Regions from separate parts of the Lysinibacillus sp. NPDC098008 genome, predicted to be linked through region 1. Evidence: a T-box and tRNA genes for the amino acid it is inferred to sense, from the RefSeq annotation. Region 1 holds a T-box; the other holds one or more tRNA genes.

What was found. The T-box of region 1 lies ahead of cysS (cysteine--tRNA ligase). A T-box ahead of a tRNA ligase gene usually reads a tRNA of that ligase, here a tRNA-Cys.
Region 2: it has a tRNA-Cys gene. The T-box ahead of cysS (cysteine--tRNA ligase) is inferred to sense a tRNA for this amino acid. The anticodon was not compared.

Annotation. Positions count from the first base shown of each region.
Region 1 is NZ_JBIWBA010000025.1:37,328-52,212, forward strand. Features, by position in the region: gene rpoC (DNA-directed RNA polymerase subunit beta') at 1-928, opposite strand, end outside; gene rpoB (DNA-directed RNA polymerase subunit beta) at 1,133-4,708, opposite strand; gene ACIQVU_RS17410 (class I SAM-dependent methyltransferase) at 4,951-5,553, opposite strand; gene rplL (50S ribosomal protein L7/L12) at 5,632-5,994, opposite strand; gene rplJ (50S ribosomal protein L10) at 6,068-6,568, opposite strand; ribosomal protein L10 leader region at 6,601-6,746, opposite strand; gene rplA (50S ribosomal protein L1) at 6,798-7,496, opposite strand; gene rplK (50S ribosomal protein L11) at 7,613-8,038, opposite strand; gene nusG (transcription termination/antitermination protein NusG) at 8,267-8,800, opposite strand; gene secE (preprotein translocase subunit SecE) at 9,137-9,322, opposite strand; gene rpmG (50S ribosomal protein L33) at 9,371-9,517, opposite strand; gene sigH (RNA polymerase sporulation sigma factor SigH) at 9,595-10,242, opposite strand; gene ACIQVU_RS17455 (NYN domain-containing protein) at 10,311-10,823, opposite strand; gene rlmB (23S rRNA (guanosine(2251)-2'-O)-methyltransferase RlmB) at 10,826-11,578, opposite strand; gene ACIQVU_RS17465 (Mini-ribonuclease 3) at 11,578-11,997, opposite strand; gene cysS (cysteine--tRNA ligase) at 12,003-13,403, opposite strand; T-box leader at 13,612-13,830, opposite strand; gene gltX (glutamate--tRNA ligase) at 13,881-14,885, opposite strand, start outside.
Region 2 is NZ_JBIWBA010000005.1:843-15,727, reverse strand. Features, by position in the region: gene ACIQVU_RS07130 (VOC family protein) at 1-787, shown strand, start outside; gene trmL (tRNA (uridine(34)/cytosine(34)/5-carboxymethylaminomethyluridine(34)-2'-O)-methyltransferase TrmL) at 827-1,345, opposite strand; gene queG (tRNA epoxyqueuosine(34) reductase QueG) at 1,353-2,525, opposite strand; gene ACIQVU_RS07115 (B3/B4 domain-containing protein) at 2,584-3,273, shown strand; gene ACIQVU_RS07110 (hypothetical protein) at 3,288-3,797, shown strand; gene ACIQVU_RS07105 (catalase) at 4,068-5,654, shown strand; gene ACIQVU_RS07100 (S66 peptidase family protein) at 5,774-6,679, opposite strand; gene nagB (glucosamine-6-phosphate deaminase) at 6,756-7,469, opposite strand; gene ACIQVU_RS07090 (arylamine N-acetyltransferase family protein) at 7,647-8,393, shown strand; gene ACIQVU_RS07085 (S-layer homology domain-containing protein) at 8,432-9,526, opposite strand; gene ACIQVU_RS07080 (ABC transporter ATP-binding protein) at 9,617-10,306, opposite strand; gene ACIQVU_RS07075 (ABC transporter permease) at 10,309-11,340, opposite strand; gene ACIQVU_RS07070 (hypothetical protein) at 11,726-11,890, shown strand; gene ACIQVU_RS07065 (catalase) at 12,132-13,502, shown strand; tRNA gene ACIQVU_RS07060 (tRNA-Leu) at 13,836-13,917, opposite strand; tRNA gene ACIQVU_RS07055 (tRNA-Cys) at 13,965-14,038, opposite strand; tRNA gene ACIQVU_RS07050 (tRNA-Gly) at 14,047-14,121, opposite strand; tRNA gene ACIQVU_RS07045 (tRNA-Gln) at 14,128-14,202, opposite strand; tRNA gene ACIQVU_RS07040 (tRNA-His) at 14,212-14,287, opposite strand; tRNA gene ACIQVU_RS07035 (tRNA-His) at 14,321-14,396, opposite strand; tRNA gene ACIQVU_RS07030 (tRNA-Trp) at 14,409-14,482, opposite strand; tRNA gene ACIQVU_RS07025 (tRNA-Tyr) at 14,497-14,580, opposite strand; tRNA gene ACIQVU_RS07020 (tRNA-Thr) at 14,588-14,663, opposite strand; tRNA gene ACIQVU_RS07015 (tRNA-Phe) at 14,674-14,749, opposite strand; tRNA gene ACIQVU_RS07010 (tRNA-Asp) at 14,765-14,840, opposite strand; tRNA gene ACIQVU_RS07005 (tRNA-Met) at 14,868-14,885, opposite strand, start outside.

The sequences.
Region 1 (14,885 bases):
TACCAGGACCTGTTACAGGACGTCCACGACGACCATTATCGATTAATGCGTCAACAGCTTCTTGTAACATACGTTTTTCGTTTTGTACGATAATGCTTGGAGCACCTAAATCTAATAAACGTTTTAAACGGTTATTACGGTTAATTACACGACGGTATAAATCGTTTAAGTCAGAAGTTGCAAAACGACCACCATCTAATTGCACCATTGGACGAAGCTCTGGTGGAATAACAGGTAGTACATCTAAAATCATCCATTCAGGTGAGTTACCTGAGTTACGGAAGGATTCTACAACTTCTAAGCGTTTAATAGCACGAGTACGTCGTTGACCTTGCGCAGATTTCAACTCTTCTTTTAAAGATTGCGTTTCATCTTCTAAGTCAATTTTGTTTAATAATTTTTTAATAGCTTCTGCACCCATAGATGCTTCAAATGTGTTGCCGAATTTTTCACGGTATGCACGGTACTCTTTTTCAGAAAGCAATTGTTTACTTTCTAAATTAGTAGCACCTGGATCAATCACAACGTAAGAAGCAAAATAAATAACCTCTTCTAGGGCACGTGGGGACATATCTAAAATAAGACCCATACGGCTTGGAATACCTTTGAAGTACCAGATATGAGAAACTGGTGCTGCCAATTCAATATGGCCCATACGTTCGCGGCGAACTTTAGCACGTGTTACTTCTACGCCACAACGGTCACAAACTACGCCTTTATAGCGCACACGCTTATATTTACCACAATGACATTCCCAGTCCTTTGTTGGACCGAAAATACGCTCACAGAATAAACCATCTTTTTCTGGTTTTAATGTACGGTAGTTAATTGTTTCAGGTTTTTTAACCTCACCATATGACCAAGAGCGAATCTTATCAGGTGATGCTAAACCAATTTTCATATATTCAAATTCATTAACGTCTATCAAGGAGCCTACCTCCCTTTAGTATAGGTCTTTATAAAGACTCTTTTACGCAGCTCGATAATCGTTTGCAAAGATTTGCCTCTTTTACAAAGGATTAAAAATAGAATAGTGTATTGAAAGAAAAAGCCAGGCAGGGCATTAAATCCTGCCCGGCTAATTTGAAAAATAAGTTTTGCCATATTCACAACTGTGAATATTGGTTATCCATTATTCAAAAGACTCTACTGGCTCTTCTTCTGTATCTGGCTGTGGTGCAATATTAAGTGCATCAGCAGGTTGAAGATCTTCTTCTTCATCTAAATCGCGAAGCTCTACCTCTTCATCATTAACTGTTAACATCTTAACATCCATACCAAGAGATTGAAGTTCTTTAATCAATACTTTGAAGGATTCTGGAACACCTGGCTCTGGTACACTTTCACCTTTGACGATGGCTTCATATGTTTTTACACGACCAACAACGTCATCAGATTTAACTGTTAAGATTTCTTGAAGTGTATAAGCAGCACCATATGCTTCAAGTGCCCATACCTCCATCTCACCAAAACGTTGTCCACCAAATTGCGCTTTACCACCAAGTGGTTGTTGCGTAACTAGTGAGTATGGACCAGTTGAACGTGCATGTAGCTTATCATCAACCATATGCGCAAGTTTGATCATATACATGACACCTACAGATACACGGTTATCAAATGGCTCACCAGAGCGTCCATCGTACAGGATTGTTTTACCATCACGGTTCATCCCCGCTTCTTCCATTGTTTCCCAAACATCTTCTTCATTAGCACCATCAAATACTGGTGTTGCCATATGAACGCCTAGGTAACGAGAAGCCATACCTAAATGTAACTCTAAAACTTGTCCGATATTCATACGAGAAGGTACACCTAGTGGATTTAACATAATATCAACAGGCGTGCCATCTGGCATAAATGGCATATCCTCTTCCGGTAAGATACGAGAAATAACCCCTTTGTTACCATGACGTCCAGCCATTTTGTCCCCAACACGAATTTTACGCTTTTGAACAATATAAACGCGAACTAATTGGTTAACACCCGGTGGTAATTCATCGCCATCTTCACGGTTAAATACTTTAACATCAAGAATGATACCGCCAGCACCGTGTGGTACACGTAATGAAGTATCACGAACCTCACGAGCCTTTTCACCGAAGATTGCATGTAATAAACGCTCCTCAGCAGTTAATTCTGTAACCCCTTTAGGCGTTACTTTCCCAACAAGAATATCACCGTCACGTACTTCCGCACCAATGCGGATAATACCACGTTCGTCTAAGTTGCGAAGTGCATCTTCCCCAACGTTTGGAATATCGCGAGTGATTTCCTCAGGCCCTAGCTTTGTATCACGAGATTCAGACTCATATTCTTCAATATGAACAGATGTATAAACATCATCTTTTACAAGGCGCTCACTCATGATAACAGCATCCTCATAGTTAAAGCCGTTCCAAGTCATGAATGCAACTAAAACGTTACGTCCAAGAGCTAGCTCACCTTTTTCCATTGATGGACCGTCTGCTAAAATATCACGAGGCTTCACACGCTCACCAACTTTTACAAGTGGGCGTTGGTTATATGAAGTACCTTGGTTAGAACGAATGAATTTCTGTAATTTGTATTTTGTTAAATCGCCTTTAACCTCTTTACCATCCACAACTTCAATGCGACGAACATGAATAGAGCGAGCTTCAACATGCTCAACAATTCCTTCATACTTCGCTACTACAGCCGCACCTGAGTCACGTGCATCAACATGCTCCATACCTGTACCAACAAAAGGTGCTTCAGGGTTAAGAAGTGGAACTGCTTGACGTTGCATGTTGGCACCCATAAGTGCACGGTTAGAGTCATCATTTTCTAAGAATGGAATACATGCAGTCGCTGCAGAAACTACTTGTTTAGGAGAAACGTCCATATAGTCCATTTGAGCTTTATTGAATACTGTGTTATCTCCACGGAAACGGCCTACTACTTCATCATTTGCAAATGTACCATCTGGATTTAATGGTGAGTTTGCTTGTGCTACATAGTAATTATCTTCTTCGTCAGCTGTTAAGTAATCAATTTGATCTGTTACTTTGCCTGTTTCGTGGTCAATACGACGATAAGGCGTTTCAATAAATCCAAATTTATTTACTTTTGCGAATGAAGATAATGAGTTAATTAAACCAATGTTCGGTCCCTCTGGCGTTTCAATTGGACACATACGACCGTAGTGAGAATAGTGAACATCACGTACTTCGAAGCCAGCACGCTCACGTGTTAAGCCACCAGGTCCTAAAGCAGATAAACGACGTTTATGTGTTAGCTCTGCTAATGGGTTTGTTTGGTCCATGAATTGTGATAATTGAGAGCTGCCAAAGAACTCTTTAATTGACGCAATTACAGGACGAATATTAATCAATTGTTGTGGCACAATAGATGCTGTATCGTTAATAGACATACGCTCACGTACTACACGTTCCATACGAGATAGCCCGATACGGAATTGGTTTTGTAATAACTCACCAACAGAGCGTAGACGGCGGTTACCTAAATGGTCAATATCATCTGTTGAACCTACATGGTAAAGTAAGTTGAAGAAATAGCTTACTGAAGCTAAAACATCGGCAGGTGTAATATTCTTCACTTCTTCATCAATGTACGCATTGCCAATAATGTTAATTTCTTTTTGTGCTTCATCATTTGGTGCATAAATCTTAATAGATTGGATGGTTACATCATCCTCAAGCACTCCACCAACTTGCGATAAAGTACGGTAACCAATACCTTTTGACGCATCTTCAAGGTAAGGTAGAATTTTATCTAAAGTACGGCGGTCAAGCACTGTACCTTTCTCTACTAAAATTTCGCCTGTTTCTGGGTCTACAAGCGTTTCAGCAATCGTTTGGTTGAATAAACGATTTTTAATGTGAAGCTTTTTGTTCATTTTGTAGCGACCAACATTCGCTAAATCATAGCGTTTTGCATCGAAGAAACGAGAGTATAATAAGCTCTTCGCACTTTCAACTGTTGGTGGCTCACCTGGACGTAAACGCTCATAAATTTCTAAAAGTGCTTTTTCTGTACTTTCAGAGTTATCCTTTTCTAACGTATTACGTAAATATTCGTTATCACCAATAATATTGATAATCTCTTGGTCTGAGCCAAAGCCTAATGCACGAAGTAACACTGTTACAGGTAGCTTACGTGTACGATCAATACGTACATACACTACATCCTTAGCATCAGTTTCATACTCCAGCCATGCACCACGGTTTGGAATAACTGTAGCACCAAAGCCTTTTTTACCGTTTTTATCAGTTTTATCATGGAAATATACACTCGGTGAACGAACTAATTGTGAAACAATAACACGTTCAGCACCGTTAATAATGAACGTACCCGTTTCTGTCATTAATGGGAAATCACCCATAAAGACATCTTGTTCTTTCACTTCGTCTGTTTCTTTGTTATAAAGACGCACTTTCACACGTAATGGAGCTGCGTAAGTAACATCTCGCTCTTTACATTCATCGACATCATATTTAGGCTCACCTAATGAATAATCGATGAATTCTAATGAAAGATTACCTGTAAAGTCCTCGATCGGCGAAATGTCACGGAACATTTCACGTAAACCTTCTTCAAGGAACCACTCGTAAGACGCCGTTTGAATCTCAATCAGATTTGGAAGCTCAAGCACCTCTTTAATACGCGCAAAGCTTCTACGCTGGCGGTGTTGTCCGTACTGAACTAGTTGACCTGTCAACTCATTCACCCCTCAATAAAGCGATATTAGGTCTTTGCAAAATCATACAAATAGTGTATGATTTCGAAAGACAAAAAGAAAACGAGTCTTCAAAAAGATCTCATTTTCGGTTAACTAAACTTATCTTGGCAAGTATACCCATATTAAAACCTTTCTATACAAAAAGGGCATACGACCTCAAAATAATATTTTTGCATTTTACCATACTACCATAGCCGAATTGTCAAGTCAATAAATTATACATATTTCATTTATTTTTTTGCACGTACTATCCAGTACCCTTTTTTCTTCTCCACAACATCGACTTCTGAAAATTTTTCTTCTAAGTAACTTACTGTCGATGGTGCTCCTTGCTTCTTCTGAATAACTACCCAAAGCTCACCAGATGACACTAAATAATCATAGGCTCCATCATAAAAACGGAAAATTGTTTCCTTCCCTGCACGAATTGGTGGATTCGTTAAGATAGCTGCAGCTTTTACACCTTTATCAACCATCGATAGGCCGTCACTCACAAATATTCGCACATTTTGAACACCGTTTACTTGCGCGTTTTTTTGCGAAAGCGCAACTGCACGTTCATTTATATCCATCATAAAAACGGTACGGTCTGGATTTGTTTTAGCAATCGATAATCCTATCGGCCCATATCCACAACCCACATCAAAAATTGCACCATCAATATTAGGCATTTGAAAAGTGTCAATTAAAACACGGGATCCAAAATCTACTTCGCTTTTACTAAATACACCTGCATCCGTTTCAAACGAAAACGTATGCCCTAGTAACTTGAATGTCCAGTGACGAGGTTTACTCTCAGTTTGAGGCTTACTTGTATAATAATGATCTGACATTTTCATGCCTCCTCAGAATGAAGAAAAAAGCCCGCCAAAATGACGAGCTTTCCTTTTGTTAAAAAAGTAATGGCGAGATTACTTAACTTCTACAGATGCGCCAACTTCTTCAAGCTTAGCTTTGATTTCTTCAGCTTCATCTTTAGAAATACCTTCTTTAAGAGCTTTAGGAGCGTTATCTACAACTTCTTTAGCTTCTTTAAGACCTAAACCAGTGATTTCACGAACCACTTTGATTACTTTAATTTTTTCTGCACCAGCAGATGCTAATACTACGTCGAACTCTGATTTTTCTTCAGCGCCGCCAGCAGCACCGCCAGCAACTACTGCTACAGGAGCTGCAGCTGTTACACCGAATTCTTCTTCGATAGCTTTTACTAAATCGTTTAATTCAAGAACTGTCATAGCTTTGATAGCTTCTAAGATTTGCTCTTTATTCATTATAATTTCCTCCTAATTGGATAATGTTTTATTTTTAGTGGATCATACCACAGAAGTTTCAGTACGTATTAAATTACGCACCTTGCTCTTCTTTTTGTTCTGCAACAGCTTTTGTTGCAAGTGCGAAGTTACGCACAGGAGCTTGAAGTACAGATAAAAGCATAGAAAGTAGACCTTCGCGTGATGGAAGTTCTGCAAGTGCTTTAACATCTTCAACAGAAGAAACCGTACCTTCAATAATACCAGCTTTAATTTCTAAAGCTTCGTTTTTCTTAGCGAACTCGTTGATGATTTTAGCAGGCGCTATAACATCTTCGTTTGAGAACGCAATTGCGTTAGGACCAACTAATACTTCATTGATTCCTTCAAGACCAGCAGCTTCAGCAGCACGACGAGTTAAAGTATTTTTGTAAACTTTGAACTCAACGCCAGCTTCACGAAGTTGTTTACGAAGCTCAGTTACTTGTGCAACATTAAGACCACGGTAATCCACAACTACTACAGAAGAAGCGTTTTGGAATTTCTCAGTAATCTCTTGAACTTGTACTTGTTTGTTTTCGATTGCTTTGCTCATGATGACACCTCCTATTAGAATGGGTCATTTATACCGACAAAAGAAAAGCCCCTGAGTCAAATAGACACAGAGGCTGAAAGTCATCATCTTTAAATAAGAATCTGAATTCCGATGTCCTCGGTAGGAACATTAAGTGACAAGTCACTCCTACTGTCTACGGTACAAATGGATAATTCACAACAGCAACTATAATATCACATACAATTACTGCCGTCAACATATATATAAATTATTTTACTACTACGTTAGCAGCGTCAACTTTAACAGCTGGGCCCATTGTAGTTGTAATATTTACAGATTTCATGTAAGTACCTTTAGCTGCTGCAGGTTTTGCTTTTTGTACTACATCAAAAACAGCTAAGAAGTTCTCTACTAATTTTTCTGCTGGGAAAGAAACTTTACCGATAGGAGCGTGGATGATACCAGCTTTATCAGCACGGTATTCTACTTTACCAGCTTTGATTTCTTCGATAGCTTTTGTTACATCAAAAGTAACTGTGCCAGTTTTAGGGTTTGGCATTAAACCTTTAGGTCCTAATACACGACCAAGTTTACCAACTTCACCCATCATGTCAGGAGTTGCTACGATTACATCGAAATCGAACCAACCTTGTTGGATTTTTTGGATGTATTCTGCATCGCCTACATAATCAGCACCAGCTGCTTCTGCTTCTTTAAGTTTTTCACCTTTTGCGAATACTAATACGCGTTGAGTTTTACCAGTACCGTTTGGTAGCACTACTGCACCACGGATTTGTTGGTCGTTTTTACGAGTATCAATACCTAAACGGAAAGCAACTTCTACAGTAGCGTCGAAGTTTACTGTGCTAGTTTTTTGAGCAAGTTCGATTGCTTCTTGTGCACCATATAGTGCATTACGATCAATTAATTTTGCTGCATCTTGCAGTTTTTTACCTTTTTTAGCCATTATATATTTCCTCCTTGATTGTGGTTATAGCGGATTTTACCTCCCACGAATAAAGGTTGCGTGTTCATAAAGAAACTTCGCAACCTTCCAAAAAACAAAACATCAAGTAAATGGGATTAGTCTTCGATAACAATACCCATGCTTCGTGCAGTACCTTCAACCATTAACATAGCAGCTTCCACTGAAGCAGCGTTAAGGTCTGGCATTTTAGTTTCAGCGATTTCGCGAACTTTGTCACGTTTAACCGTTGCCACTTTTTTACGGTTTGGTTCACCTGATCCAGATTGGATACCAGCCGCTACTTTAAGTAGAACTGCTGCAGGTGGAGTTTTTGTAATGAAAGTGAAAGAACGATCTTCAAATACTGAAATTTCAACTGGAATAATAAGACCAGCTTGATCAGCAGTACGTGCGTTAAATTCTTTACAGAATCCCATGATGTTCACACCCGCTTGACCTAGTGCAGGACCAACCGGTGGAGCTGGGTTAGCTTTACCAGCAGGGATTTGAAGTTTTACAACTTTAATAACTTTTTTAGCCACGAGACACACCTCCTTAAGTCCGTGATGTGGTAATTGGGTTGCCCCTCCCACTCAATATCTGTCTGTCAGCTAATGCCGATAACATTAAAATTATCATTACAGACGTCATAGTAAAGTATGACAGTCTGACCTATGAAATGATAACACTTTTAAAATCTTTAAGCAAGTAGTAATTAACAAAATCTGCGAAATATCTACTAGCTGGCAATCATGCTTCTGTTACTAGAACTATAATTTTTGAATTTGTTCAAAGTCTAGTTCCATAATTGTTTCACGGCCAAACATATCGACTGTTACTTTTACTTTACCTTTTTCTGTATCAATCTCTTCAACACGACCTTGGAAATGAGCAAACGGCCCCTCTAATACTTCAACAGCCTCACCAACAGTAATATCCACTTCTACAACCTTATCCGTCATACCCATTTGCTGTAATAGACGATCTGCTTCTTCAGGAAGTAAAGGTGTTGGCTTCGCTCCTCCACCAGACGAACCGATAAAGCCTGTTACACCTGGTGTATTACGTACTACATACCAAGAATCATCAGTCATAATTAACTCTACTAACACATAACCTGGGAAAACTTTACGCATCATTGTACGTTTTTTCCCATCTTTCATTTCTGTTTCCTCATGCTCAGGAACAATTACACGAAAGATTTTGTCTTGCATGCCCATTGTTTCTACACGTTTCTCTAGGTTTGCCTTTACACGGTTTTCATACCCTGAATACGTATGAACAACATACCAATTTTTCTCCATAATCATTAGGACTTGTCGTCCGTCCCTCCCTTACAAATAAAAGTGAAAATGAATTGTGATATGCTAAGCGCACTCTTACCCTTTTCCACAAATATCTCATTTAAGATAAATTAATGATATATACCAAGTCTAGCATCGTCATCTCTTACTACGCCCATACTCTGTCCATAGCATCTTTATCCTAAACGAGAATAGATTACTGCCCTTCACTCCATTCATTTCACCTACCCATTTTAAAGAGGGGACTCACGGTTGAATGAAGATAAAACAAACGAAAAAACCCGTTATTGCATTGGACGGGCTATTTCAAGAATATTAACATCTATTTACTAAAATTTATAAATCTAAGTACCAGCGGAATAATGATGAAATACCTAGGTCAACTAGCACAAAAAACAGAGCCATAATGACAACAGTTGAAATTACAACGACTGTATATTTCGTTAGCTCTTTACTTTTTGGCCAGCTTGTTTTGCGCATTTCTGACATTACACTGCTTAAAAAGCCTTTGATCTTGCCCATTCTAGCCTAACCTCCAAATAATTATATCTGTCTATTTCCATATCATTCTTATAGTGTTTGTTTATGCACTGTATGTTTATTGCAATGCGTACAAAATTTCTTTAATTCAAGGCGTATAGTGGAACCTTCTTTAGCCTGAAATGTATAATTTCTTGATCCGCATTTTTCACAATTTAGCACGACTTTTTTTGCCATACAATCACCTTTTTCGGCACTTTATCTTTTTAAGACTAACACCTATATTTGTCAATGTCAATAAAGGCCTATATCCACTAAAACATTTCTTCAAGAACTAAATGTCGTTCTAATTTCCGCTTTACCCGCTGCAATGCATTATCGATAGATTTCACATGACGATTTAGTTTTGCAGAAATTTCATGATAGGATTGACCATCTAGATATAAGGCTAAAACTTGGAGCTCTAATTCACTTAAAATTTCACTCATCTTTTCTTCTAAGTACCCAAACTCTTCTCTATGAATCATTAATTCTTCTGGATCATCCATAATAGCGCCTGTTAATACATCCATTAGCGTTCGATCAGACTCTTCATCAAATATAGGCTTGTCTAAGGAGATATAGGAATTAAGTGGTATATGCTTTTGTCTAGTCGCTGTTTTAATAGCTGTAATAATTTGTCTTGTAATACATAGCTCTGCAAAAGCTCTAAAGGACGCCAGCTTATCTCCCTTAAAATCACGAATTGCTTTATATAAACCGATCATGCCCTCCTGTACAATATCTTCCTTATCTGCTCCGATTAAGAAATAGGACCTTGCTTTTGCTCTTACTAACAGACGGTATTTTGTAATTAAGTAATCCAACGCATCTGTATTACCTTGATGCACCATTTCAATAAGTTCTTCATCATTGAATCGTTCAAAATCTTGTGTCACTTGTACAATGCTATTTTTAAACATGGTATCACCTCAGTTACAACAGATAATTAGGAACAGTATAACGGAATTGGAAAATATGCGTCAATCAATCATTTCAAACCTCTTCGCCATTTTTCAAAAGCTAATGCAACATCTGGCTTTAATTCAATGCGAGAAGGTGGCTTGCTTTCATGTTTACGCTTTACATCATGCGAAATTTTATGTTGAATAATATTTGTTTCAATTTCTAGCTCTCTAGCTGACTTTCGTAGAGCACCATTACCAAAAATCACACTTTGCTCTGCCATATCAGATGTCGCTACATGAATTTGGACATTTCTTGCTTTTAGTTCTTGTGTCATTTTTTCAATGCGCTCATCTGCTGTTTCGTTTTTTCGAGTATAAATGACTTCTACATCATTTTCTATATAAGATTGCTCAATGCCTGGTACAAGATGTGCATCAAAAACAACAATTACACGCCAACCCATAGCTGCTTTATATTCAGCCATCAGTTCAATCAACCTTCTACGCGCATCCTCAAAATTAGCATCACGCAATGGTCGTAATTCTTTCCAAGACCCAATCATATTATAGCCATCAACAAGCAAAATGTTTTTCATTGTTACTCATTCGCTTCTTGACGCTTACGATACACTTCATACATTAAAAGTGCGGCAGCTACTGATGCGTTTAACGATGTAACATGCCCTATCATTGGTAAATGATATAAAAAATCACACTTCTCTTTTAATAAGCGCCCCATTCCTTTACCTTCACTACCGATAATAATCGCTAATGGTAATGTTGCATCCATTTTTCGATAGTCGACAGAGCCTTTTGCATCAGTACCAGCAATCCATATACCTCGTTCTTTTAATTCATCAACTGTTTGAGCAAGATTATTTACACGCACAACAGGAACATGTTCAATAGCACCTGTTGAAGCCTTTGCTACCACAGCCGTTAAGCTAACAGAACGGCGCTTCGGAATAATAATACCATGTACACCAATAGCATCAGCCGTTCTCATAATAGACCCTAGATTATGTGGGTCTTCAAGCTCATCTAAGATTAGGAAAAATGGGTCTTCCTGTTTTTTTGCCGCTGCTGCAAATAAATCCTCAAGCTCAGCATATTTATATGCAGCAACAGCAGCAACGATTCCTTGGTGATTAGCACTCGATAATTGATCAACTTTCTTTTTCGGCACAAATTGAACAACAATACCTCGTTCGCGTGCTAAATCTAGCAATTCATTGATACCAGATTTTTTCACGCCTTCTGCAATCCATACTTTATTCATATCGCGACCTGAACGAAGTGCTTCTAGCACTGGATTTTTACCAGCAATTATTTCGCCATTTTGTTCTACCATTATTTCAACACTCCTTTCGATTCCTCGACTATTTGAATAGCGTATGCAATAATTTCATAAACACGTTCTAGTTCATTTAATAAATATAAATTCCCAAGTATCGCCTCAAAGCCTGAGCTATTACGATAAGTTTGAACATCTGTATTTTTTGGGACAGAGCCGGACTTAGCATTGCGTCCACGACGGAACACAGCCAACTCCTCCTCTGTTAAATAATTTTCATCCATCATACGATGAACAACCATAGACTGTGCTTTTGCTGATACATAGTGAGTCGCTTCTCGATGAAGCGTATTTGGTTTAACTCGACCTGAGCGTAGCAAATGTTCGCGTACCTTCTGCTCCAATACGGCATCACCCATATAGGCTAATGCCAGTGCATTTAATTGCTTAATATCTTCATTACGAAGTTTATCCAACTTACTTACCCTCGTTTCCATCTAGTTCCTTGTCGTGTATCTTCTAAAATGATACCTTGTGCTTGCAAATGGTCACGAATCTCATCAGAACGGGCAAAATCACGGTTTTTACGTGCCTCTACGCGCTCTTGCAGTAATGCTTCAATTTCTTCGTCTAATAGCTCTTCCTCTTTTGCAAATTCAATACCTAAGACGTCACCCAGTACCTCAAAAGTTTCAATAAAGCTTTCCAATACTTTTTTGCAAGTATTTGTTTCATTCAAATAAATGTTAGCAATACGTGCTAGCTCAAATAATACTGAAATAGCATTAGCTGTATTAAAATCATCATCCATTGCCTCTTCAAAGAGCGCTTTTTGCTCAGCGATCTTGCTTAGCCATTCTTCTGAATGATCACCTAAGCTGACAGTAGTCGTTAGACGATGTTTAACATTGTTGTAGGCTGTACGAATTCGCTCTAAACCAGCCGCTGCTGCCTCCACCAAATCTTTTGCAAAATTAATCGGGTGGCGATAATGAACAGAAAGCATAAAGAAACGTAATACTTGTGGGTCAATCTGCTTACGAATATCATTCACTAAAATAAAATTCCCAAGAGATTTGGACATTTTTTCATTATCAATATTAATATAACCATTGTGCATCCAGTAGCGTGCAAATGTTTTATCATTATGTGCTTCCGATTGTGCAATTTCATTTTCATGGTGTGGAAAGGTTAAGTCTTGCCCGCCAGCATGAATATCAATCGTATCACCTAAATGCTCACGAGCCATGACAGAGCATTCAATATGCCAGCCAGGGCGACCAGCTCCCCAAGGGCTTTCCCAGCGAATTTCGTTTGGCTTAGCCGCTTTCCATAATGCAAAATCCAATGCATCATCTTTTTTCTCACCTGCTTCAATACGGGCACCAATTTTTAAATCATCCACTGATTGATGTGATAATTTACCATAACCATCAAATTTACGTGTACGGTAATAAACATCACCAGCAGATTCATAGGCATAACCTTTATCAATTAACACTTGAATGAATTCAATAATATCATCCATATGGTCTGTTACGCGTGGATGAACATCTGCCTTTTTGCAGCCTAATGCTGTGACATCTTCAAAATAGGCAGCAATAAAGCGCTCTGTTAATTCATGTACTTCCTCACCTAACTCATTTGCTGCTTTAATAATTTTATCATCTACATCCGTAAAATTTGATACAAACTTCACATCATAGCCTTTATATAAAAAATATCGACGTACTGTATCATAGACAATAACAGGGCGAGAATTTCCAATATGAATATAGTTATAGACAGTTGGACCGCAAACATACATTTTCACTTTGCCTTCTTCTAATGGTACAAAAGTTTCCTTTTGTCGTGTTAATGAGTTGAAAATTTGAATACTCATTGTGTTCCACTCTCCTTCTGTAAGCGTTCAATTGCTTCAGCAATGCGCTTCTCAAAAATATTTTAATGCTCTAGTCTTTCCCATTCTATCAGGAAAGCTGACAACTATAACATGGTGGCATTTCCCTACAAACAGCTTATCCGTTAACGTCTTAAGCCTTCTTGTATTTATAAAATAAAAAACGCCCCCATCATTCCCTAAAAGGAATGACAGAGACGCCTAATTTGCGTGGTTCCACTCTGATTGAAGGCAAAAGCCTTCCACTCTGGGCGTCCTTTAACGGGAACGACTCGATAAAGCCTACTACTTGTTCAGCCTTATGCTCAAAGGTGCATTTCAGTTTTGCCTAGGTTCAGACCACTTTCAGCCGGTGATGGTCCTCTCTTTAGAACATGCGCCACTTACTTCTCCTTCTCAACGCTTTTTCAATGTAAATACATTTTACAACGAACGAATAAATTGTCAATAAATTTCCCTTTATTGTGCAAATTTTTCAACGCGGTCAATTGTTTTCTCTTTACCAATTAAGCAAATTGCATTTGGTAGTTCTGGCCCATGCGTTTCTCCTGTTGTTACAACACGGATTGGCATAAATAAGTTTTTACCTTTATGACCCGTTGCTTTTTGAACAGCTTTAATAGCAGCTTTTACTGTATCTGGTGTAAATTCTTCTAATGCTTCAAGCTGTGTCTTAAAGGCTGTCATAACCTCAGGTACTTGTTCACCTGCTAAAACAGCTTTTGCTTCTTCATCATATTCAATCTGTTCTTTGAAGAATAGGCTAGATAATTCAATAATTTCAGCACCAAAGCTCATTTGATCGTGATAAAGAGCAATTAAATCTGTTGCCCATGCACGTTGCTCTGCAGTAAGCTCTTCAGGCAATAAACCTGCTTTTTGCAAATGTGGTAATGATAGTGCTACTACTTCTTCTAAAGGTAATTTTTTAATATATTGATTATTCATCCATGTCAGCTTTTGCTTATCGAACATAGATGGTGATTTTGATAAACGTTTTTCATCAAAGATTTTAATTAATTCCTCTCTTGAGAAAATTTCCTCTTCGCCTTCTGGTGACCAGCCAAGCAGTGCAAAGAAGTTAAACATTGCCTCAGGAAGATAACCTAAATCTTTATATTGTGTAACAAATTGAATAATCGATTCATCACGTTTTGATAGCTTTTTACGGTTTTCATTAACTATTAGTGTCATATGCCCGAAAGTTGGATATTCCCAACCAAATGCATCAAAAATCATCATTTGCTTTGGTGTATTCGATAAATGCTCCTCACCACGGAAAACATGGGAAATTTCCATAAAGTGATCATCCAATACAACAGCAAAGTTATAAGTTGGAATACCATTTGCTTTTACAAGTACCCAATCACCAACATCCTTCGATTCAAATACTACTTGTCCACGCACTAAATCTTCAAATTCATATGTTACGTTTTCTGGTACACGCATACGAATTGTATATGG
Region 2 (14,885 bases), on a different contig from region 1:
TCTACAACGCTCCTTACAGTATTATCAAGAAGTAATCGGCTTTCAAATTTTGCAACAAGAAGCCTATCAAGCAACTTTAACAGCAGATGGACAAACAGCATTATTAACACTTATTCAGCCTGAAATAGTAGAAGAAAAAGTAGGTCAAACCACTGGCTTATATCACTTTGCTCTACTATTACCGAGCCGCCGTGATTTAGCCAACATTATTAATCATTTTCATCAAAAGAGCGTATACTTTGGAGCTTCTGATCATCATGTCAGTGAAGCACTTTACTTAAATGATCCTGATGGTAATGGTATTGAAGTATATGCAGATCGTTCTGAGCATGAATGGCTATGGCATTTTAATGAGGTGTATATGGTAACGGAGCCGCTTCATATTCGTTCTATCTTAGCAGAAGGTGATGGTCACTGGAATGGGCTACCTGCTAACACCGTAATGGGGCATATTCATTTATCTGTTGCTAATTTAATGGAAGCTGAACAGTTTTATACAAAGGGATTAGGGTTTACTATTGTAGCACGCTATGGCACACAAGCATTGTTTATTTCTACGGGACGCTATCACCACCATATTGGCTTAAATACTTGGCAATCAGCAAATGCACCAAAGCTCGGTGTAAATCAGATCGGTTTAAAAACATTTTCATTGCAGTTAACTAATGAGGAGCAAGCCGCAACAATAAAAGCAAATCTTCAGACACTTGGCGCACCTGTTATAGAGCTAGAAAAAGGGCTCCAAACAGAGGACCCTGCTGGTAATGTAGTGTTATTAAAATTCTAAATTAAAAGCCGTCCTCCCATGATGGAGAACGGCTTTCGTTTAGTGTAATCCTGGATAACCTTGTTGACGCAATGCCTCATAAATAACGATTGCTGCCGTATTGGATAGATTCAATGAACGCACATGCTCACTTTGCGGAATACGCAAGCACATATCTCGGCGTTCATAGGCAAAGTCCTTTGGCAAGCCTGTTGTTTCCTTTCCAAACATAAAGTAAATATCACGATGCTGGTTGCTAAAATCATGTGTGGTAAATGGTTCCTCGCTATATGTTTCAATTAAATAAACATCACCATTTTTCGAGAATTCGATAAAGTCCTCTAATGAGTCATGATAGACAACATTGACACTATGCCAGTAATCTAACCCTGCACGCTTTAGCATTTTATCGTCTGTGGAAAAACCAAGTGGACGAATTAAATGCAATGATGTATTTGTACCAGCACAAGTACGGGCAATATTTCCTGTATTTGCGGGGATTTCTGGTTGATATAAAACGATATGCAATGGCATAACGGTACACTTCCTTATTAAAAATTTCTTTGAATGGCATTTCATTTTGGTTTTATGAGCGATTCTCCCCAGACTTGAGCGATTCCACTCCAACATTAACAAAAAACTGTAAGCCTTTATGAATTTCTGCAAGTACCTCTTCATCTTGCTCTGTCGCTTCTGCTTCAAACAGGGCAGCTTGTGCTTGTTCCCCACCTATTTTGCCTAAAGCCCATGCTGCTGTACCTCGAATAACGGGCCGTTCATCTTTTTGAAGCAAGGCAATTAAATCTGGCACGGCAGCCTCCTCTTTAAAATGAGCAAGTGCTAGAATCGCATTGCGTTGAATAGGCTTTTTCCCCCGCCATGAGCCTGAAACATGACCAAAGCTTTCCTTAAATGCTCGATTAGAAATTGTTAAAAGGGGCGTTAGCAATGGCTTTGCAAGCTCTGGATCTGGCTGAAATTCCTCATGAATCCAGTTAACCTTTCCTTTATTTTTAGGACATACCGTTTGACATGTATCACAGCCATATAAACGATTACCAATATGACTCCGAAACTCATCTGGAAGCATTCCCTTCGTCTGCGTTAAAAAGGCAATACAGCGCTGGGCATCTAGCTGTCCTCCCTCAATTAATGCTCCTGTTGGACATACATCTAAGCATAAACGGCAATCCCCACATTCATCCTCCATCGGCTGATCTGGTGCAAAAGGAATATTTGTAATAAGCTCTCCTAAATAGACGTAGGAGCCGAATTCAGGGGTAATAATCGAGCAGTTTTTGCCGCTCCAGCCTATTCCTGCTCGTTCTGCTACTGCTCTATCTACAAGAGCACCCGTATCTACCATTGATTGAATGCGTACACCTTCAACGCGGTCCTCAAGCCATGCAGATAATAGCGCCAAGCGCTCACGTAATGCTGTATGATAATCGACACCCCAAGAAGCACGGCAAAATATCCCACGTCTTGCACCCTTTTTACCTCTAGGTGCATTTTGCATACGTGAAGGATAGGCAACAGCTATCGCCACAATGCTCTCTGCTTCATCTAATAATTGAAGGGGTTCGGTACGTTTTTCAATATCACTTTCCTCAAAACCTGATTGATAGCCAAGCTCTTGCTGACGACGCAATCGATTTTTTAATTCTGTAAAGGGAGCTGCTGTCGTAAAACCTATTTTATCAACGCCAATGGACATCGCATATGCCACAAAATCACGTTGTAGGTCATGTATGTTCATTTTATTTCCAACTCCTTACATGGTACAATAGTAAAAATAGATAAAGTAGGTGATGTTTTTGGAAATTTCGATTAATCAAGCTCTTTTAGCACAACATCCTGAGCTAAAAATCGGCATTATCCATTATACCAAAATTGTTGTGGCAGAATCGCCTCAAATGATTAAAGGTCGTATACAATTGTATCAGGAAAATCTCTTTCTAGAAATGCAGAACCAGCCTGTAACTCAGCGTGAAGGGATTGCAGAATGGCGACAGCTATGGAAAAAGCTTGGGGCTGATCCAAATCGCTATCGTCACTCAGCAGAAAGCTTAATGCGCCGAGTTAGTAAACAAAATTATTTAACACCTTTTCATTCAGGTGTTGATATCAATAATTTCTTCTCATTACAATACGAGATTCCTATTGGTCTCTATGATATAGCACAACTAAAAGGGAATGTGGAAATAGCTCTAGGTGATGAAGAAACTGGCTATGAAGGCTTAAATGGTCGCTTTAATTCATTAAAAAACATTCTCTACAGTCATGATGACATCGGAGCATTTGGCTCACCTTTTGTTGATTCTAAACGTACAGCCGTTTCAGAGGGCACAACTGAGGCATTACATATTTTTTATTTACGACCATCCTTGTCAGCTGAAGCAGCGAATGAGCTTCTTGCAGTGGCAGGTAAAATGTTTCGTCAAATTCATGGCGGTGATTATCAAATCGCCCTCTTATCAAATGATGCACCATCCACAACACTATAAAAGGACGTGTTTTCATGATTAATCTTGCAGAAGCTGTAAAACTAAAAAGTATTTTAGGCAAGAAAATTCAAGAGCTTGTTGAGGAATTACATCGCAGCGCTTTTGTTACAGTAGAAAAAGGACAAGCACCTAAAACAAGTAATCGTGCCCTAGCCATTATTGAAGCGGAGTTAGCACAAGTTCGCCGAGATGCCCGTACATTAGATCGTTTAGTCTATGAAGCAAATATTCAAAACTTTGTAGATTTTAAGGGCGAGCAGCTAGCATTAGTGGAAGCCATTGAGCTAGCAACACAGCTACGTGCTGAGGCAGAGCTCTGTAAAGGCTTTAGCATGCGCGAAAAAGAAAGCGTACGACTTGGCTATGGTGAAAATACGGTGCTTTATGACATCGCCATGTATGAGCCTGACGTATATCGGGAGCGTGCAATTCAGCTTGAAAAAGATGCACATAAGCTATCTAATCTAATTAATGCTAAAAACTATAGTATACAGCTTAGCTTTGATGATTCTCGTTATTTCTAAGCTCGGGGCGGTGAGACTCCAAACCGAGTTGGATGTGCTGTTTTCAACCTTAGCTATGGAAAACCAATAACAAGTGACCTGTTACTGTATGACCAATGACTACTCACCAACCATAGGCAATGGCCATACTCAACCAACTTGGAAAATTATTTGAAAACGCCATCCAAAGGCTCTCTTACATCTTGCATGTAGGAGAGCTTTTTATTTTATGTCTAATTTGCCCCAATAACGGACAATATAGAATTATCTATAAAGAAAGAGGGGCATATTATGACAAAGCACAATGATTCAGCACATGAGCAAGATACAACATTGACAAACAGACAAGGGCATCCCGTCACAAACAATCAAAATCTACGAACAGTGGGTAATCGTGGCCCTGCAACACTTGAAAATTATGATTTCCTAGAAAAAATGAGTCATTTTGACCGTGAAAGAATTCCAGAGCGAGTCGTGCATGCTCGTGGTGCTGGCGCACATGGTTATTTTGAAACCTATGGCACTGTGGGCGATGAGCCAATTTCTAAATATACACGTGCAAAGGTTTTTCAGGATAAAGGAAAGCAAACACCTGTCTTTGTGCGCTTTTCTACGGTTATTCATGGTGGTCATTCCCCCGAAACATTACGGGACCCACGAGGCTTTGCTGTAAAGTTTTATACAGAGGATGGCAACTGGGATTTAGTCGGCAATAATTTAAAAATCTTCTTTATTCGTGATGCGCTCAAATTCCCAGATATGATTCATGCCTTTAAGCCTGACCCTATTACAAATATCCAAAATGTGGAACGCTTTTTTGATTTTTGTGCCAGCTCACCAGAAACCTTCCATATGGTAACATTCGTCTACTCGCCTTGGGGCATTCCAGCAAATTATCGCATGATGCAGGGCTCTGGTGTTAATACGTACAAATGGGTGAATCATGAAGGAAAAGCCGTTCTTGTGAAATATCATTGGGAGCCGCTTCAAGGTATTAAAAATTTAACACAAAAAGAAGCAGAAGAAATTCAACAAAAAAACTTTAATCATGCTACACAGGATTTATATGATGCCATTGAACGTGGAGAATATCCTGAATGGGAGCTATATGTGCAAATTATGGAGGATGGTCCACATCCTGAGCTTGATTTCGATCCATTGGATGATACAAAGCTTTGGCCAAATGATCAATTCCCATGGTATCCTGTTGGCAAAATGGTGTTGAATAAAAACCCTGAAGATTATTTCGCTGAGGTAGAGCAGGCAACTTTCGGCACTGGTGTACTTGTCGATGGCTTGGATTTTTCAGATGATAAAATGCTGCAAGGTCGCACGTTTTCTTATTCAGATACACAGCGTCATCGCGTAGGCGCAAACTATTTACAGCTACCAATTAATGCACCGAAAAAGCGTGTCGCAACAAATCAAAGCGGTGGACAAATGATGTATAAACGCGATCTAGCACCTGGGCAAAATCCACATATTAATTATGAGCCTTCGATGTTAAATGGCTTAAAAGAAGCTACACAAGCTGGGAAAGAATATACACCATATGTAGAAGGAAACCTTGTGCGTGAGTCCATTGATCGTCAAAGCAATACAAAGCAAGCTGGGGAAACTTATCGCAACTTTGAGCAATGGGAGCGCGATGAGCTACTCGCAAATTTAATACGTGATTTATCGGTTTGCCATGAGAACATTCAAAATGCCATGATTGCTCTGGCAGAAGAAGCCGATGAAGAATACGGTCGCCTATTGAAGGAAGGATTGCATAAAGCTCGCAAAAATTCCAGCGCTTCAAAGCCACTTGGCAATACGAATGGTAATCAAGCCCCCCAAGACGCTGTTAATAAAGGGCATGATGCTGAGCCTTATTAAAGATAATGAATACTATCCGCTAATTGAAGGTGTTCTCCTTTGATTAGCGGATTTTATATTGATTAATTTCAATGTTGCATTGAGTTCTATCCGTCACTTTTAAGATTCTATCCACCAATTTAGCCATAAACCCCAGGTAAAATTTTCAATACTTTCTCCTGCGTGTCTAAAATAGCATCTGCTCCTAATGGAATGGCGATATTTGTTGTTTCATGTCCAATTTTAAACCCTGCCATCACTGGAATAGTCAAATCTCCAAAGTATTCTTGCATTACTATATGTAATACTGCTTTATCTGCATCTGTCTGTGTAAAGGAGCCAATTACAACACCTGCTAGCTGTTCTAGCTTCCTTGCTTGTTTTAATTGCTGCAGCATTGCATCGATTTTAGGAATTGTTTCTCCGCTCTCCTCCAGCAATAAAATTTTGCCATCCGTGCATATCTCAAATTTAGTCCCTAATGTGTTAACAAGTCGTTGCAGATTCCCACCAATTAGTTCTCCACGTGCAATACCCTCTGCAATTACTGTTAAAGGGGAAATTGCCTCTGTATACTGAATTTCCATTGGTGAAAATAGCTGGAAAAACATTTTCTTTGATAAGTCATCCAGCTTACTAGCTGTTATTAGCATAGGTCCATGGAATGTTACTAAATTGGCGTACTCATTAATTGCACAATGCAAATATGTTACATCCGAAAATCCCCAGAAAATTTTAGGATTTTCCTCTAATAGAGCATAATCAATTTTTTCAGCAATTCGTGCGCAGCCGTAGCCTCCAGCTATACAAAAGATCGCCTTCACCTGTGGATTTTTCACCATCTCATGGAAATCTGCTAATCTCATGTCATCATTACCTGCTAAATAATGGTGCTGTGTATAAATAGTATCACCGACAATATAGCGAAGACCTAACTCATCTAAAAAAGATAGTGCGTTTCCTAGTTTTTCGGGCTCTACAGCGCTAGATAGAGCAACAACACCTACTAAATCGCCCTTTTGTAAATGTGGTACGGTCGTTTTCATATAAACTCCTCCTACTGTTCTCCCTACAATAAATAAGCAAAGACTTCAGCGATAAGAAGCCTTTGCCCTTTTATAGTTATTTTGTTCCCCCATAAATAACCGTAACATTTGGATGCGTTACTAATTGGCTTGCTGGGAAATCTTCTGTAATCACGCCGCTTTTCAATTTTTCAATAGCATCTAGCTTTTTCTCACCAAAGGCAATTAAAACAATTTCCTTTGCCTTCATAATGGATTGAATACCCATTGTAATGGCATGTGTTGGCACTTCAGAAGGATCATCAAAGTAAATCGCATTTTCTGTTTTTGTGGATTCTGTCAATTCAACAATATTAGTCATAGAATCAAACGGAGTGCCTGGTTCATTAAAGCCAATATGACCATTCACGCCTATCCCAAGAAGCTGTAAATCAATGCCTCCTGCTGCTTCAATACTAGCATCATAAGCCGCACATTCAGCAGCTAAATCCTTTGCCTTACCATTCGGTAAATGGATATTTTGAGGCTGAATATCTACTAAATTAAATAAATTCTTATGCATAAATGTCCAATAGCTCGCTGGACTTGTATGATCAAGCCCCACATACTCATCTAAATTAAAAGTTTGTACATCCTTAAAGGATAATTGTCCTGCTTGATGCTGTGATACTAGCTCTTTATACATGCCTACAGGTGAACCGCCCGTTGCTAACCCTAAAACACTGTTTGGCTTCGCCTGAATTTGCTTAGAAAAAATATTTGCAGCAACTTCACTCATTTCCTCATATGTATTAACTTCTATCCATTTCATATTATTTCTCATATATACCTTCCTGACGTTTATTGTTTTAACTAAAATAGGTAACAATAGCTAATATATTAATTTTACAAGTTATTTAATTATTTTTCTATTATTTACTTTCAAATATTATGCGTGTATTCTCAAGTTATTTCGGTTATGTTATTAATAAGGAAGTGAGGCGATTTGATGAATACACAGATTCAACAATATTTACAGCATATTCGATTTCAAGGAACTTTAGAGCCAACAATACAATTACTTGGACAATTGCAAACTCGACATTTGCTGACGATTCCTTATGAAAATTTAGATGTTGTGTTAAAACATAGTATCTCCTTCGCCATTCCTGATTTATTTCAAAAAATTATTATTGAACGACGTGGCGGTAATTGTTTCGAGCTGAATATTTTATTTAGCTGGCTTTTGCGGGAGCTTGGCTTTTCGGTAACGAATCGCTATGCACAATTTTGGCGTAATGTAACAGAAAATACACCTCCTGAAGAAATCCCAATGCATCAGCTATTACTAGTAAAGAATGCTGGACAATCTTATATTTCAGATGTAGGTGTTGGTGCTTTAGCGCCATGTAAGCCTGTACCATTAGTTGCTGGCTATCAGCACCGAGAAGGCAGAGAACTCTATAAAATTGAGTATGATGAGGCAAATGGCTGGATGCTTTTTGAGCAAATGAAGCATCATTGGCGTTTACTGTACAGCTTTCATAATGATGCAAATGATGCGAAATTCGCACCACGACTATCCAAACAAAAAAATAAAATTGCGATGATTCGAACACCTTATGGCCGTCATACAATGTTCAACAATGAATTTAGAATCTATGAAGGGCAATCCCTTACAACCTATACAACACAAACCGATCAAGAATGGCTCCAAGCGCTTCAGCGTTTTTTTCATATCTCCTTACAGCAATAAAAAAGGGGCTCCAATAATTTTGAAGCCCTCTAAAAATATTACTTTAGCGTGCGATCAAGCAGCTCATAAACGACCTTGTCATTATGTAGCATCTTCACTAAACCGACATTATCTACATAATAATAAGTATCCACACCATCCGTATAAATTGATGTTATTTCAAAAGCGATTGCACCTGTATATTGCACTTCACCAGCTTGCACTGTATCATTCGTTGATTTAACCGTTATGCGTGAACCCATAGTAACTTTCGGTTCATCCTCATGTTCAATAACCCCTATTCTAAGTGGTGTTTGAATGTATAAATCATAATGTGAAGCATAATCATCATCAGTAACCAAAGCTTCACCATATACGTCAATACCATTATATAAAAGCTCATCATAAACGCGTTTTCCCGTATTTGCATCAATAACTGTCCAAACATCATTTTTGCCATCAAAATGATCGTATTCATAATTTAACGTATGGCGTTTATGATCACCTAGCGAATAGTAATTATACGTGTAAATAAAGCGACGATCTTTTGCTAGGTTTGGCTTCGCCAGCGTCATCGCTCGCGCTAAAAAGGCTGAAAAATGCGCACGTGTTAACGGTTGATTTGGTTTAAATGACCTATCACTATAGCCCTTGACGATATGATTATGAGCGACTACTAAAATCGCCTGATAGCCTGGCGTCTGCTTCGTCACATCTGTAAAATAATAATGCGAGTCATTCCCCTTTAACTGAAAGGCTCTTTGCAATACAATCGCCATTTCTCCTCTCGAAAGTGTTGCATTCGGTTTAAAATTTGGAGCTGCTTTAAAAATGCCCGCATTTTGTACTGCCGCAATTTCTTTATAATATTTATGAGTAGTTGGTACATCCCGATAATTTGGATTTTCTATCTCCACTGTATTTAACCCTAATGCACGTGTTAACATAACCGCAACCTGTGCTCTCGTGACATAGTCATTTGGCTTAAATATATTATTTGGATAGCCCTCTATAATACCTTGCTCCACTAAATAGTCAATTTCTGTCGACAATGTTTCATCTGTTAAATCTCGAAAACTTGCTGCCTGTGCTTCCTTTGGTAGAAAAACAACCAGTAGTACAAGCAAACAAGCCACCTTCAAAATATTCTTCATATTCTCCCTCCTCTACAATTACTCTTTACCCCAATGACATAGAAAATACTACAATTATAAAAGATATAATTGTAGTATTTATGGTTAAGACTAGTATAGGCTATTTGATAATACAGCACCATCACTTATTTTAATAATACGATCTGCATAAGCTAACATTTCTTCGTCATGCGTCACCATTAGTGTTGTAATTTGTAATGTTGCTGTTAATTCTCTTAGCAATAACATAATTTCTATAGAACGCTGTGAATCTAAGCTGGCTGTTGGCTCATCTGCAAATAATATTTTGGGTTGATGTATAATAGCACGTGCAATAGCAACACGCTGCTTTTCACCACCCGATAATACAGCAGGATATGCTGCTGTGCGATGTGACATGCCTACTAATTGCAAAAGGCGATGTACTTCTGATTTTTGTTGATACTTGTTTAATGGTGATTCGGCAATATCTAGCATTAATAGTAGCTGCTCCTCCACTGTCAGAAATGGCACAAGATAGGAAAACTGAAACACAAAGCCAAATTTGCTGGCACGTAATTTTCGCATCTGCTCCGCATTCATTGCTGTAAGATTTTGATCTTCAAATAACACTTGCCCATCTGTTGCGGATTGTAGCCCAGCAGCTATTGTTAAAAGCGTGCTTTTTCCTGAACCTGATGCACCCACTAATGCTGTAATTTCTCCTTGTTTTAAAGTAAGGTTAATGCCCTTTAAAATTTCCTCCTCAACTTCACCATTTTTAAATGTTTTTCTTACATTATCCATTGCAAATAATGTCATCATTAAGCCTCCCCTTGCTTTATTGCTTGTAATGGTTCAATCTTTTTAATTTGCAACCCTGACAGTGTAGCTCCAATAAAGCCGATTATTAAAAACACGAGTGATAATTGAAACGTTGTGCCAATTGTTAATGTAAATGGCATTCCTTTTGGGGAAATAATACTGAATAGTTGACTCAAACTACTCGATAGCACTAGTGAAATAACTGTAATAATCATCATCTGCATCCAAATCATTTTAAATAATTTACTTGTCTTTAAACCAATTGCTTTTAAAATGCCATACAAACCAATTTTTTGTACATTCATCATATAGAAGAAAATTGCAAATAGCATACCGCTAATTACTACTAAAAACCATATAATCATATTTAACGATAGCTGTTCCGCACTATAGCTTGGAATTGTGTGAAGAAATTCTTTATTGCTATACGCTTGTAACCCTTGAAATTCTTTAGATTTGCTGTTTGGTAAATAAATCAATTGCATCTCTTGTACACGATACATTTCTTCATATGCCTCTTTACTTATATAAGCAACAGGCGCATGGCTATATTTCTTTTGCTCAATAAAACCTTTTACAATAAATTGACCACTATATTGCTGACTTGTTACTATTTCTCCAACTTGAATGCCTTTATCCCGTAATGAGCTATCTAAAAATATTTCATTTTGCTGTACATGCTGAAAGAATGGTGATTCTGTAGAGGTTACAAAAGCAACACTTTGCTGTTTATCATCTTCATTGTTTAAAAAGCCCATTTGAATTGAAAAAGCTACTGCCTCTTGTTCCTTACTAATAATTTCCCGTTGAAGTTCCTGATCAATTTTTGACAGGCTAAATGTGTCATCTGCATCATCAGTCATATAAAATTGCCCCTTCGGTAAATCTTTAATAAAAGCTGCATTATCTTGTGACAGACCATTTGCCAAACCTGAAATAATAAATGTTAAAAAACTAACTAAGAAAATAATGGAGCCTAAAATTAAAAACCGTATTTTATTCTTCTTAATGTCTTTCCAAGCAAGATTCATTACTAATCCCTCCACTTTTAAACTACTCACAGCTTAAAACTGTTACATGAACAGAACATGAACTCCTTATTAAAAAATAAAAACCACTCTAAAGAATAAAACTATTCTTATCAAGTGGTTCTTATACTAAAGCCTTTCTTATTTTTGTGAAGTGGGCTTATAAATAAAAGATACTTTCCTTTATTCGGATCAATACCTTTAATTTTCCTATTTACATTCGCAAATGGAAGCTTGTCAATTGCTTCCTCTATCATTTTGCTTAATTTCCGAACTTTTATTCCTCTGCCCTTCCTTAGTAGATAAGATGTTGTTTTGTTAACTCGGTAGCATCTTATAATCAGGGCAACAGGTATGCTTCTAAAGATGTAAAGGAGGAATTAAGTATATGGAAAAAATTGAACGAAAACAGCAAGTAAAGAACATTATCTACATCATTAAACACAATCTGGCAAAAAATGATGATGAAACAGAGCAATTTAACAATGAAAATCAACAAATATCTCTTATATGCTTTATATCTTATCGTAGCGAAACACCTACTCACGGCTAAATTGTGAAGGACTTTCATAGCTGACTCTAAATGCCACATTAGCGTCAGCTACTGGCTCAGGTATTTATAGTTGTCATTCTTGAAAGTGGCAACGTTACTCATATTTGCGATAACGAAGAAGGTCCTGCTCCTATGCAGGCTTTTACTACGGTGACAATTGCTCGCTGTGTTGGGGGCACAGTCATAACAACCTACAACAATACATATACATTGGGAGAATATAGATATGGGAGGTAGAGGAATGGACGACAAGAACGCTCATGATCAGACGAACAATCAAAGTTGGCAAGGCGGCTCACATTCGTCGCGCTACTCGCAGACGGTAGGGGAGCGTGGTCCGATTCTGGAACAAGATACCATGCTACATGAAAAAAATGAAACCTTTATCCATGAAACAATTTTAGAGCGCCCCTTGCATGTGAAAGGCTTTGGAGCCTTTGGCTATTTCGAAACATTTAACTCGATGGCAGCCTATACAAAGCTTTGTTTTTTGCAGCAGCCAGGTCAGAAAGTTCCTGTTGCCGTCCGATTCTCACTGGCGGCAAGCAACAAGGGAACGCCAGACACTTCACGCAATGTGCGGGGCTTCTCGACTAAATTTTATACCGAGCAAGGTATCTTCGACTTAATATGCAACCATCTTCCCGTGTTTACGGTGCGTGACCCAATGCGGTTTGTAGAAACCGTCAGCGCCTTCAACCCATCGCCTGTCAACAACTTGATGGATCCCAATCGGTTCTGGAGCTTCTATGCGAACAATCCCGAGGCGACGCATTTCGTGCTGCAACTGTACTCCGATCTAGGGACGATCAAGAGCCTCCGCCACATTCCGGGTTACAGCGTAAGTACCTATGTTTGGAAGAATGAGCAGGGAGCTCGTACTTATGTAAAATACAACTGGATTCCGCTAGCCGGCGTGCAATATATCGATAGTCAGGAGGCAGCGCGACTTGCCTGCGAAAATCCAGATTACGCTGGTAAGGATCTCTATGACACAATTGCTCAAGGAGTACCAGTCGAATATGGGTTGTACGTACAGCTTATGAATCCACAAGACGAAGCCTCACTGCCATTCGATCCGCTAGACGATACAAAGGTATGGGATGCACAGCAGTACCCGCTGCTACCAGTCGGCAAGATGGTATTGAACCAAAATCCCAATAATTATAAAGAACAGGTGGAAAAGCTGGCCTTTTCCCCGTCTAATATGCTGGAGGGCGTCGAGTTTTCCTTCGATAGAGTGCTTCAAGGTCGTTCCAATATCTATACGGATTCACAACGTTATCGATTAGGACCGAATTTCCGTAGCATACCGATCAACCATCAGGCGAACTGGAAGCCATCAGACGAGGTAACGAGCAGCATGGGCAGCTATGTGGCAGGCCGGCTCGAACGCACTGCACCTCCAAAAGGTGATGATTTCACGCAGCCAGGGCAATTTTACAACTCGCTAGCGCCTGTGCTTCAGGAGCATTTAGTCCACAACATTGCCTCTGATCTTGGGGCTGCCTCTCCAAAGCTGCAACAGATTGTGTTAGGTTATCTAACCCAAGCAAGCCCAGAGCTGGGAGAACGTGTTGCCCGACAAATTGGGACTAAAGGAAAGAGGTAGTACCTGTCTAATCGTCAAACAATAGAGAAACCCAAACGTCCTGAAACAAAACGCTAGCCTTTCTCGAATTCCGACTGCCCTCCGTTTATAAAACTGAGGGCATATTTTTATACAATCAGCTACTTAAAAACATTTATCGAAGAAACCTACTACTTAAGCAACATATTCTAGTTTGCATACGAGTAACTCCCTTTCATACATATATTGAGCGTGAGTGGATGTTAAGCTTATCTATAGCATCTAGCATCTTCAGTCAATACCGTGAGTGTAATAAACAAAATAAAAAAAGTTCATCAGAGATAATCTCTAATGAACCATTATTAGTTAATTTGATACCGGTGGTCGGGGTCGAACCGACACTCCAGAAGGAACACGATTTTGAGTCGTGCGCGTCTGCCAATTCCGCCACACCGGCATAATAAAGATAAAAAAAATCGGATAATCCGATTAGCAGTAAAAATATGGAGGCGGCAACCGGATTTGAACCGGTGATAAGGGTGTTGCAGACCCGTGCCTTACCACTTGGCTATGCCGCCATCATATTTGGAGCGGAAGACGAGGTTCGAACTCGCGACCCCCACCTTGGCAAGGTGGTGTTCTACCACTGAACTACTTCCGCATAAAATGGCTGGGGTACTAGGATTCGAACCTAGGCATGACGGAATCAAAATCCGTTGCCTTACCGCTTGGCTATACCCCAACGTTAAAATGGGGCGACTGATGGGAATCGAACCCACGAATGTCGGAACCACAATCCGATGCGTTAACCACTTCGCCACAATCGCCATTATTATAATTGCTATTAATTTTATATTTGATGGGGCGACTGATGGGAATCGAACCCACGAATGCCGGAACCACAATCCGGTGCGTTAACCACTTCGCCACAATCGCCATAAAATTAATTGGCAGGGGCAGTAGGAATCGAACCCACACCAAAGGTTTTGGAGACCTCTATTCTACCGTTGAACTATGCCCCTATAATCAATAAAGCTGGTGGAGGGGGACGGATTCGAACCGCCGAACCCTAAGGAGCGGATTTACAGTCCGCCGCGTTTAGCCACTTCGCTACCCCTCCGGTAAGATGGTGCCGGCTATAGGAATCGAACCCACGACCTACTGATTACAAGTCAGTTGCTCTACCTGCTGAGCTAAACCGGCATAACAAATATGGTGGGTCAGGACGGAATCGAACCGCCGACACTTAGAGCTTCAATCTAATGCTCTACCAACTGAGCTACTGACCCACATGTTAAAATAAATGGCGGTCCCGACCGGGATCGAACCGGCGATCTCCTGCGTGACAGGCAGGCATGTTAACCGCTACACCACGGGACCATTTGATTGCTTTCATCCATAAAAAATTGGTTGCGGGGGCCGGAT